Regions from separate parts of the Pseudomonas sp. R4-15 genome, predicted to be linked through region 2. Evidence: predicted binding sites of a transcription regulator. Region 2 holds the regulator's gene; the other holds the start of a gene.
The links. Region 2 encodes LexA, which represses DNA repair genes until DNA is damaged. Its sites were predicted from a motif close to CTGTNTNNNNANACAG; they were not measured.

Region 1 (3,405 bases), 600 kb from region 2:
TATGCGGCGAACTGATCCTTGAGCTACAGAGAACCCGCACAGGTTGATGCCTGTGCGGGTTTTTCATTGCAGATTCAGCCCTGCGCCGAAACCACCAGCTTGCGCGCGTGGGCCAGGGACTCCTTGGTCAAGTCCACGCCACCAAGCATGCGCGCGACCTCTTCGACACGGCCCTTGGCATCCAGGCGCGCCACGGCGGTGCGGGTCTCGTCGCTGCCGCGTTGCTTGTGCACGAACAGGTGCTGGTGCCCCTGAGCGGCCACTTGCGGCAGGTGGGTGACGGTCAGCACCTGGCCACGTTCACCCAGGCGCCGCAGCAGTTGCCCGACCACCTCGGCGGTTGGCCCACCAATGCCCACGTCCACTTCGTCGAAGACCAAGGTCGGCACACGCGAGGTCTGCGCGGTGATCACCTGGATCGCCAGGCTGATGCGCGACAGCTCGCCGCCGGAGGCGACCTTGGCCAGGCCCTTGAGCGGTTGCCCGGGGTTGGCGCTGACCAGGAACTCGACCTGCTCGCGCCCTTGAGCCTGGGGCTCGTCGCCGGGCAACGGGGTCAAGGCGATGGAGAAGCGGCCGCCCGGCATGCCCAAACGCTGCATCTCGCCCTCGACAGCCTGCTGCAGAGATTCGGCGGCGCGGCCCCGCAGGCGGCTGAGCTCTTCGGCGCGCTCCTGGTAATGCCGTGCATAGGCAGCCAGTTCACCATCCAGGCGTTCCAGCGTCGCGTCATCGGCGTTCAGGCTCTCGAGCTCATCGAGCAGGCGCTGCTGCAACTCAGCCAGCTCCGCAGGCTGCACACGGTGCTTGCGCGCCAGGCCGTAGATGGCGTCCAGACGTTCCTCGAGTTGCTGCAGGCGCTGCGGGTCGGCGTCGAACTGGTCCATGAAGCGGTTGACCTCGCCGACGGCCTCCTCCACCTGAATCTGCGCACTGGCCAGCAGGTTGACCGCCTCGCCCAAGGCACCGCGCTGCTCGCCGTGGGCGGTGAGCCGGGCCAGGCTGGTGGTCAACGCGGAGAGCACGTTGCCGGCCTCGCTCTCGCTGCACAGCTCCAGCACCTGCTGGCAGCCGGCGAGCAATTGACCGGCATTGGCCAGGTTGCGGTGTTCCTCTTCCAGATGCTCCAGTTCACCTTCGCCGAGGGAGAGGTTTTCCAACTCTTCGAGCTGGTAGCTGAGCAATTGATGGCGAGCGCGTTGCTCCTCGCCGCTGCTGGAGAGGCGCTGTAGCTCCTGTCGCGTCTGCCGCCAGCGCTGGGCGGCGAGCTGCACCTGGCGCGCCAGCTCGGCGCCACCGGCGTACTCGTCGAGCAGGCGGCGATGGGTGTCGGGCTTGAGCAGCGACTGGTGCTCGTGCTGGCTGTGGATGTCGATCAACAGTCCACCGAGGCTTTTCAGGTCGCCCAGTGGGCAGGGACTGCCATTGATGTAGCCCCGCGAACGCCCTTCGGCGGTGATCACCCGGCGCAGGATGCACGGGCCCTCGCTGTCCAGGTCGCGCTCGGCGAGCCAGGCGCGCGCCTCGGGAATGTCCCCCAGTTCGAAGCTGGCGAGGATGTCGGCCTTGTCGGCGCCGGGACGCACCACGCCATTGTCCGCCCGGTCGCCCAGGGCCAGGCCGAGGGCATCGAGCATGATCGACTTGCCGGCACCGGTCTCGCCGGTGATCACGGACATGCCCCGCTCGAGCTCCAGATCCAGGTGCTCGACGATGGCGTAGTTGTGCACGGACAGGTGGACCAGCATGGGGGATTCTCCCGAAGACCCGTTGACCTGTTCATTTATACAGTCTTTCTGCCGGTAAGAACAAGCGGTCGCCGATATCCGTGCAAGCCCTCCCTTGAAGCAAGGATTTGCGTCCCCATATAGCCGTTCAACGCCAGACGCAGGCGAACCTGCGGACCGATATTCAAGAGGAGACACGCATGGCTGACGAAGAAATGCTCGAAAAGCAGAATCCCGAGGCCAACGAAGCCGCCGAGCCGGCCAACGGCGCGGATCTGTCGGCGCGCGTCGCCGAGCTCGAAGAGCAGCTCGCCGCGGCCAAGGACCAGGCGCTGCGCGCCACCGCCGATGCACAGAACGTGCGCCGCCGCGCCGAACAGGATGTGGAGAAGGCGCACAAGTACGCGCTGGAGAAGTTCTCCGCCGACCTGCTGGCGGTGGTCGACAGCCTGGAGCGTGCCCTGGAGCTGTCCGATCCGACCGACGAGTCGATCAAGCCTATGCGCGACGGCATCGAGCTGACCCTGAAGATGTTCCACGACACCTTCAAGCGCTACCAGCTCGAGCAACTCGACCCGCACGGCGAGCCCTTCAACCCGGAGCACCACCAGGCGATGGCCATGGAGGAAAGTCCCCATGCCGAGCCCAACAGCGTGCTCAAGGTGTTCCAGAAAGGCTACCTGCTCAACGGTCGTCTGCTGCGCCCCGCCATGGTGGTGGTCAGCAAGGCCCCGAGCATCGACGAAAAGGCCTGAGACGCAAGGTTGAAATCGGGGCCCTCGCCCCCATCTTTTAAGCAAGCGAATTCTGCCGCCGCGCCCCGCGGGGCGCGCCAAAACCCAAATTCGGAGAGAACAGACGATGGGCAAGATCATCGGTATCGACCTGGGGACCACCAACTCCTGCGTCGCCATTCTGGAAAACGGTAACGTCAAGGTCATCGAGAACGCTGAAGGCACCCGCACCACGCCCTCGATCATCGCCTACACCAACGACGGCGAAACCCTGGTCGGCCAGTCGGCCAAGCGCCAGGCAGTGACCAACCCGCAGAACACCCTGTACGCGGTCAAGCGCCTGATCGGTCGCCGCTTCGACGAAGAAGTGGTGCAGAAGGACATCAAACTGGTGCCCTACCAGATCGCCAAGGCCGACAACGGTGACGCCTGGGTAGAAGTGAAGGGCCAGAAAATGGCGCCTCCGCAGATTTCCGCGGAAGTGCTGAAGAAAATGAAGAAGACCGCCGAGGACTACCTGGGCGAAGCCGTCACCGAAGCGGTCATCACCGTGCCGGCCTACTTCAACGACAGCCAGCGCCAGGCCACCAAGGATGCCGGTCGCATCGCCGGCCTGGACGTCAAGCGCATCATCAACGAGCCCACTGCCGCGGCCCTGGCCTACGGCATGGACAAGGCCAAGGGCGATCACACCGTCATCGTCTATGACCTGGGCGGCGGTACCTTCGACGTATCGGTGATCGAGATCGCCGAAGTCGACGGCGAGCACCAGTTCGAAGTGCTGGCCACCAACGGGGACACCTTCCTCGGGGGTGAGGACTTCGACATCCGCCTGATCGACTACCTCGCCGACGAGTTCAAGAAGGAAAGCGGCATCAACCTCAAGGGCGACCCGCTGGCCATGCAGCGCCTGAAGGAAGCGGCCGAGAAAGCCAAGATCGAGC
Region 2 (3,405 bases):
TGATCCGCTTCTCGCGCAAGACCAAGGAGCAGTACGTGCAGAGCGAGGTCGACGGCAAGCCGACCGGCTGGCGGGCCTTCTATGACGGCGGCAAGTGGAAGGTCGAAGACAAGCGCTGAGTCGCAGGCCGGGCGGCCTATTCCGTCCGGCGCGTTCTTTCGAGGGGGGCTCGCGGCGTTCAGCCGCGGCGCTATAGTAAGTCCCCGTAGCCTGTATTCCGGAGGCTTCGCCATGGCCCATGAGCCCTATACCCGCACTAACCAGAAAATCTACTTCGCAGGGCTCGCCCTGGAAGCACTGCGCCGCGCTGAACGGGGCTCCGTGCCCGGCGCCGTTCAGGCCGAGCGCGAGGCAGCGCTGTTCCACCTTTATGGCGCCCTCCTGGGGTTGTGCCACGAAATCGCGATTTTCTATCGTTTGCCGGATGCGCGCACCCCGCGCGCGGAAAACCTGCTCAAGCCAGCGCTGCTCGCCGAGGCGCCCAGTCCCGAACTGGGCGAACTGATCGAGTTGGCCAGCGTGCCTGATACCTGGTTGGGGCAGTTGCTGAGTGCCTACGCGACGCTCTTCATGCCGCCGCAGGAGCCTGCGCGTGCCAAGGTCGATCCCGCTGTACCGCTGATCCACGCGGTGAGCCTCGACGAACAGACTCAAGGGGGCGAGGAGCTCGGTTCGGAGGTTCTGGAGAGCTGGCGCAAGAACCTCAAAGCGCTGGCTCTGCGCTTTCGCGAAGGCCTTACCGAGTGCTGATGGCGCAAGGTTAGACCATTCCCAGATAGGGGCTTGGGAGCGGCTCTCGGTGTCGCGACACTAGGGGTGATGGCGGAACGCTGGTAGACTATCCGGCCATTTGCGGGAGCGACCAGACCATGCCTACTTCCTTTCTCGAGATCGTCGAGCTGCCAGACGGACGCATCGTCCTGCGTCGCGCCGAGGACGAGGAAACCCTGGTGACGCTGGATTTTTCCGAGGATGCCAAGAATTTCCTGCAGGGCCACCATGTGGAAGTCGCCAAGGCGATGCTGAACATCGGCGTCCAGATGGCGGGCAAACTCGCCGAGGGTGACTTCGAGCAGGACGACGGCGAGCCTCGCGTCCTTCACTGACTCCACGGCCTCGTAGCCCATTCGGCTAGAGCCGCGGGGTTCAGACCATACGCACGTTCAGGCTCTGCGCGTCACCCAGGCGCGCGGCATGCGCCACCTGACGACGCTCTCCGGCGTCGAGCTCCAGCCAGCTGACAACGGTGTGACTGTGCCCCAGGCGCAATGCCTCGCAGGCCAGTTGCAGCGCGTTGCGTGTGCCGCCGGGTTGCAGCAGCAGAATGCGCTCGCGATTCAGGCCTGCGTCACGCAGCCAGCTTTGCGTGAGGCTTTCAGGCGGGGCGATCAGCGTCAGCCAGCGATCGCTGTGTTCTTCGGAGAGTTCCCGCAGGATGGGTGCCAGCAGGCTCAGGCAATGTCCCGCACGACCTTGCAAGGTCAACTCGCTGCAACGTTCGGAGGTTTCCGCCGGTGGTGGAGTGGGGCGCTCCAGCAGGGGCGAGAGAAAAGCCTCGAACAGGGGTAACTGCGAGCGTTCTAGCGAAAGCGGGAACTGCATAACTACTCCTTTAGCGGCGAATGACGCCGACACTCAAGCCTTCGATTTCCAGGTTCTGTTGTTCCAGGTCCACCTCGATGGGGGCGAACTCGGGGTTTTCGGCAATCAGCCAGACCTTGCGGCCTTCGCGCTTGAAGCGCTTGACCGTGACTTCGTCATCAATGCGTGCGACGACGATCTGGCCGTTGCGCGCCTCGCGGGTGGCATGTACGGCGAGCAGGTCGCCGTCGAGAATGCCCACATCCTTCATGCTCATGCCGTGTACGCGCAGCAGGTAGTCGGCACGCGGATGGAAGAATTCGGGGGGGATGCGGCAGGCGTCTTCGACGTTTTGCTGGGCGAGGATGGGCGCGCCGGCGGCTACCCGGCCGATTACCGGCAGCCCTTCGTCTTCCTGCCCCGCGGGTTCGTAATTGGGAATACGGATGCCGCGCGAGGCACCCGGCGTCATCTCGATGGCGCCCTTGGCGCAGAGTGCCTTGAGGTGTTCCTCGGCGGCGTTGGGCGAGCGAAAACCGAACTGCTGGGCGATTTCCGCCCGGGTCGGCGGGTAACCATTGGCATCCAGGCACTGGCGGATGAAATCGAGCACCTGGGTCTGGCGAGGGGTGAGTTTCAGCATGTCGGGCTCTGTCTTTTTGTACAGTGACTGGGATTATATACAGTGGATTGCCGTTGGCAACAGCCTCTTCATTTCGATGCGCTTGCAATGCCGGCGAGCGCCGGGCCAAATAGCGACTTGACAGTCCTGGTGTTTGAAACATATGTTTCAAACGTTTGTTTATCAGCAAGGGTCCCATGGCTCAGTCAGAAACCGTCGAACGTATTCTCGATGCCGCCGAACAGCTTTTCGCCGAAAAGGGTTTCGCCGAGACTTCCTTGCGTCTGATCACCAGCAAGGCCGGAGTCAACCTGGCGGCAGTCAACTATCACTTCGGTTCCAAGAAGTCGCTGATCCAGGCGGTGTTCTCGCGCTTCCTGGGGCCGTTCTGCGCGCGCCTGGAGAAGGAGCTGGATCGTCTGCAGAGCGAAGAATCCTCGGCGCATCCGGACCTGGAAACGCTGCTGGATCTCCTGGTGGACCAGGTGCTTGCCGTGGACCCGCGCAGCGGTGACGACCTGGCGGTGTTCATGCGCCTTCTGGGGTTGGCCTTCAGCCAGAGCCAGGGACACCTGCGCAAGTATCTGGAAGAGGCCTACGGCAAGGTTTTCCGCCGTTACATGCTGCTGGTCAGCGAAAGCGCGCCGGGGCTTCCGCCGCTGGAGTTGTTCTGGCGCGTGCACTTCATGCTCGGGGCTGCGGCCTTCAGCATGTCGGGCATCAAGGCGTTGCGCGCGATGTCCGAGTCCGATTTCGGGGTGGACACGTCCACCGCCCAGGTGATGCACCTGATGGTGCCGTTTCTGGCGGCCGGTATGCGCGCGGAGAGCGGTATCCGCGATCCTGCGCAGCGTGAGGCGAAGCTGATTCCACGCAAGCCCCTCGGCGCCGCCTGAGGCATGCAGGCCATCCGCCAGGGGCTCCGGAAACGAGCACTTGCCTGCTAAGCTTGGCGCCATGCTCGATCACCTGCACATCTCCATCGCCGACCAACAACTGTACGGCTTCGTTGCCGGGCAGTTGCTTATCCGCTTGCCCGTCTCCACTGCCCACAACGGGGTTGGCGAGCGTAACGGCTCCGGCTGCACCCCAAGGGGCCTGCATCAGGTCCGTGCCAAGATCGGTGCGGGTCTACCCCTCGCCGCCGTCTTGCGCGGGCGACGCTGGACCGGGGAAGTCTGGTCCGCTGCGCTGCACGAGGC

Region 1: the regulator LexA is predicted to act here: its motif matches at 1,776-1,791, upstream of recN (DNA repair protein RecN).

Annotation. Positions count from the first base shown of each region.
Region 1 is NZ_CM147293.1:4,331,439-4,334,843, forward strand. It holds gene ACYRGX_RS20880 (hypothetical protein) at 1-15, shown strand, start outside; gene recN (DNA repair protein RecN) at 75-1,748, opposite strand; gene grpE (nucleotide exchange factor GrpE) at 1,910-2,482, shown strand; gene dnaK (molecular chaperone DnaK) at 2,589-3,405, shown strand, end outside.
Region 2 is NZ_CM147293.1:3,726,861-3,730,265, reverse strand. It holds gene topA (type I DNA topoisomerase) at 1-119, shown strand, start outside; gene ACYRGX_RS18000 (DUF6586 family protein) at 232-750, shown strand; gene ACYRGX_RS17995 (hypothetical protein) at 870-1,106, shown strand; gene sulA (SOS-induced cell division inhibitor SulA) at 1,147-1,602, opposite strand; gene lexA (transcriptional repressor LexA) at 1,613-2,224, opposite strand; gene ACYRGX_RS17980 (TetR/AcrR family transcriptional regulator) at 2,401-3,099, shown strand; gene ACYRGX_RS17975 (L,D-transpeptidase family protein) at 3,161-3,405, shown strand, end outside.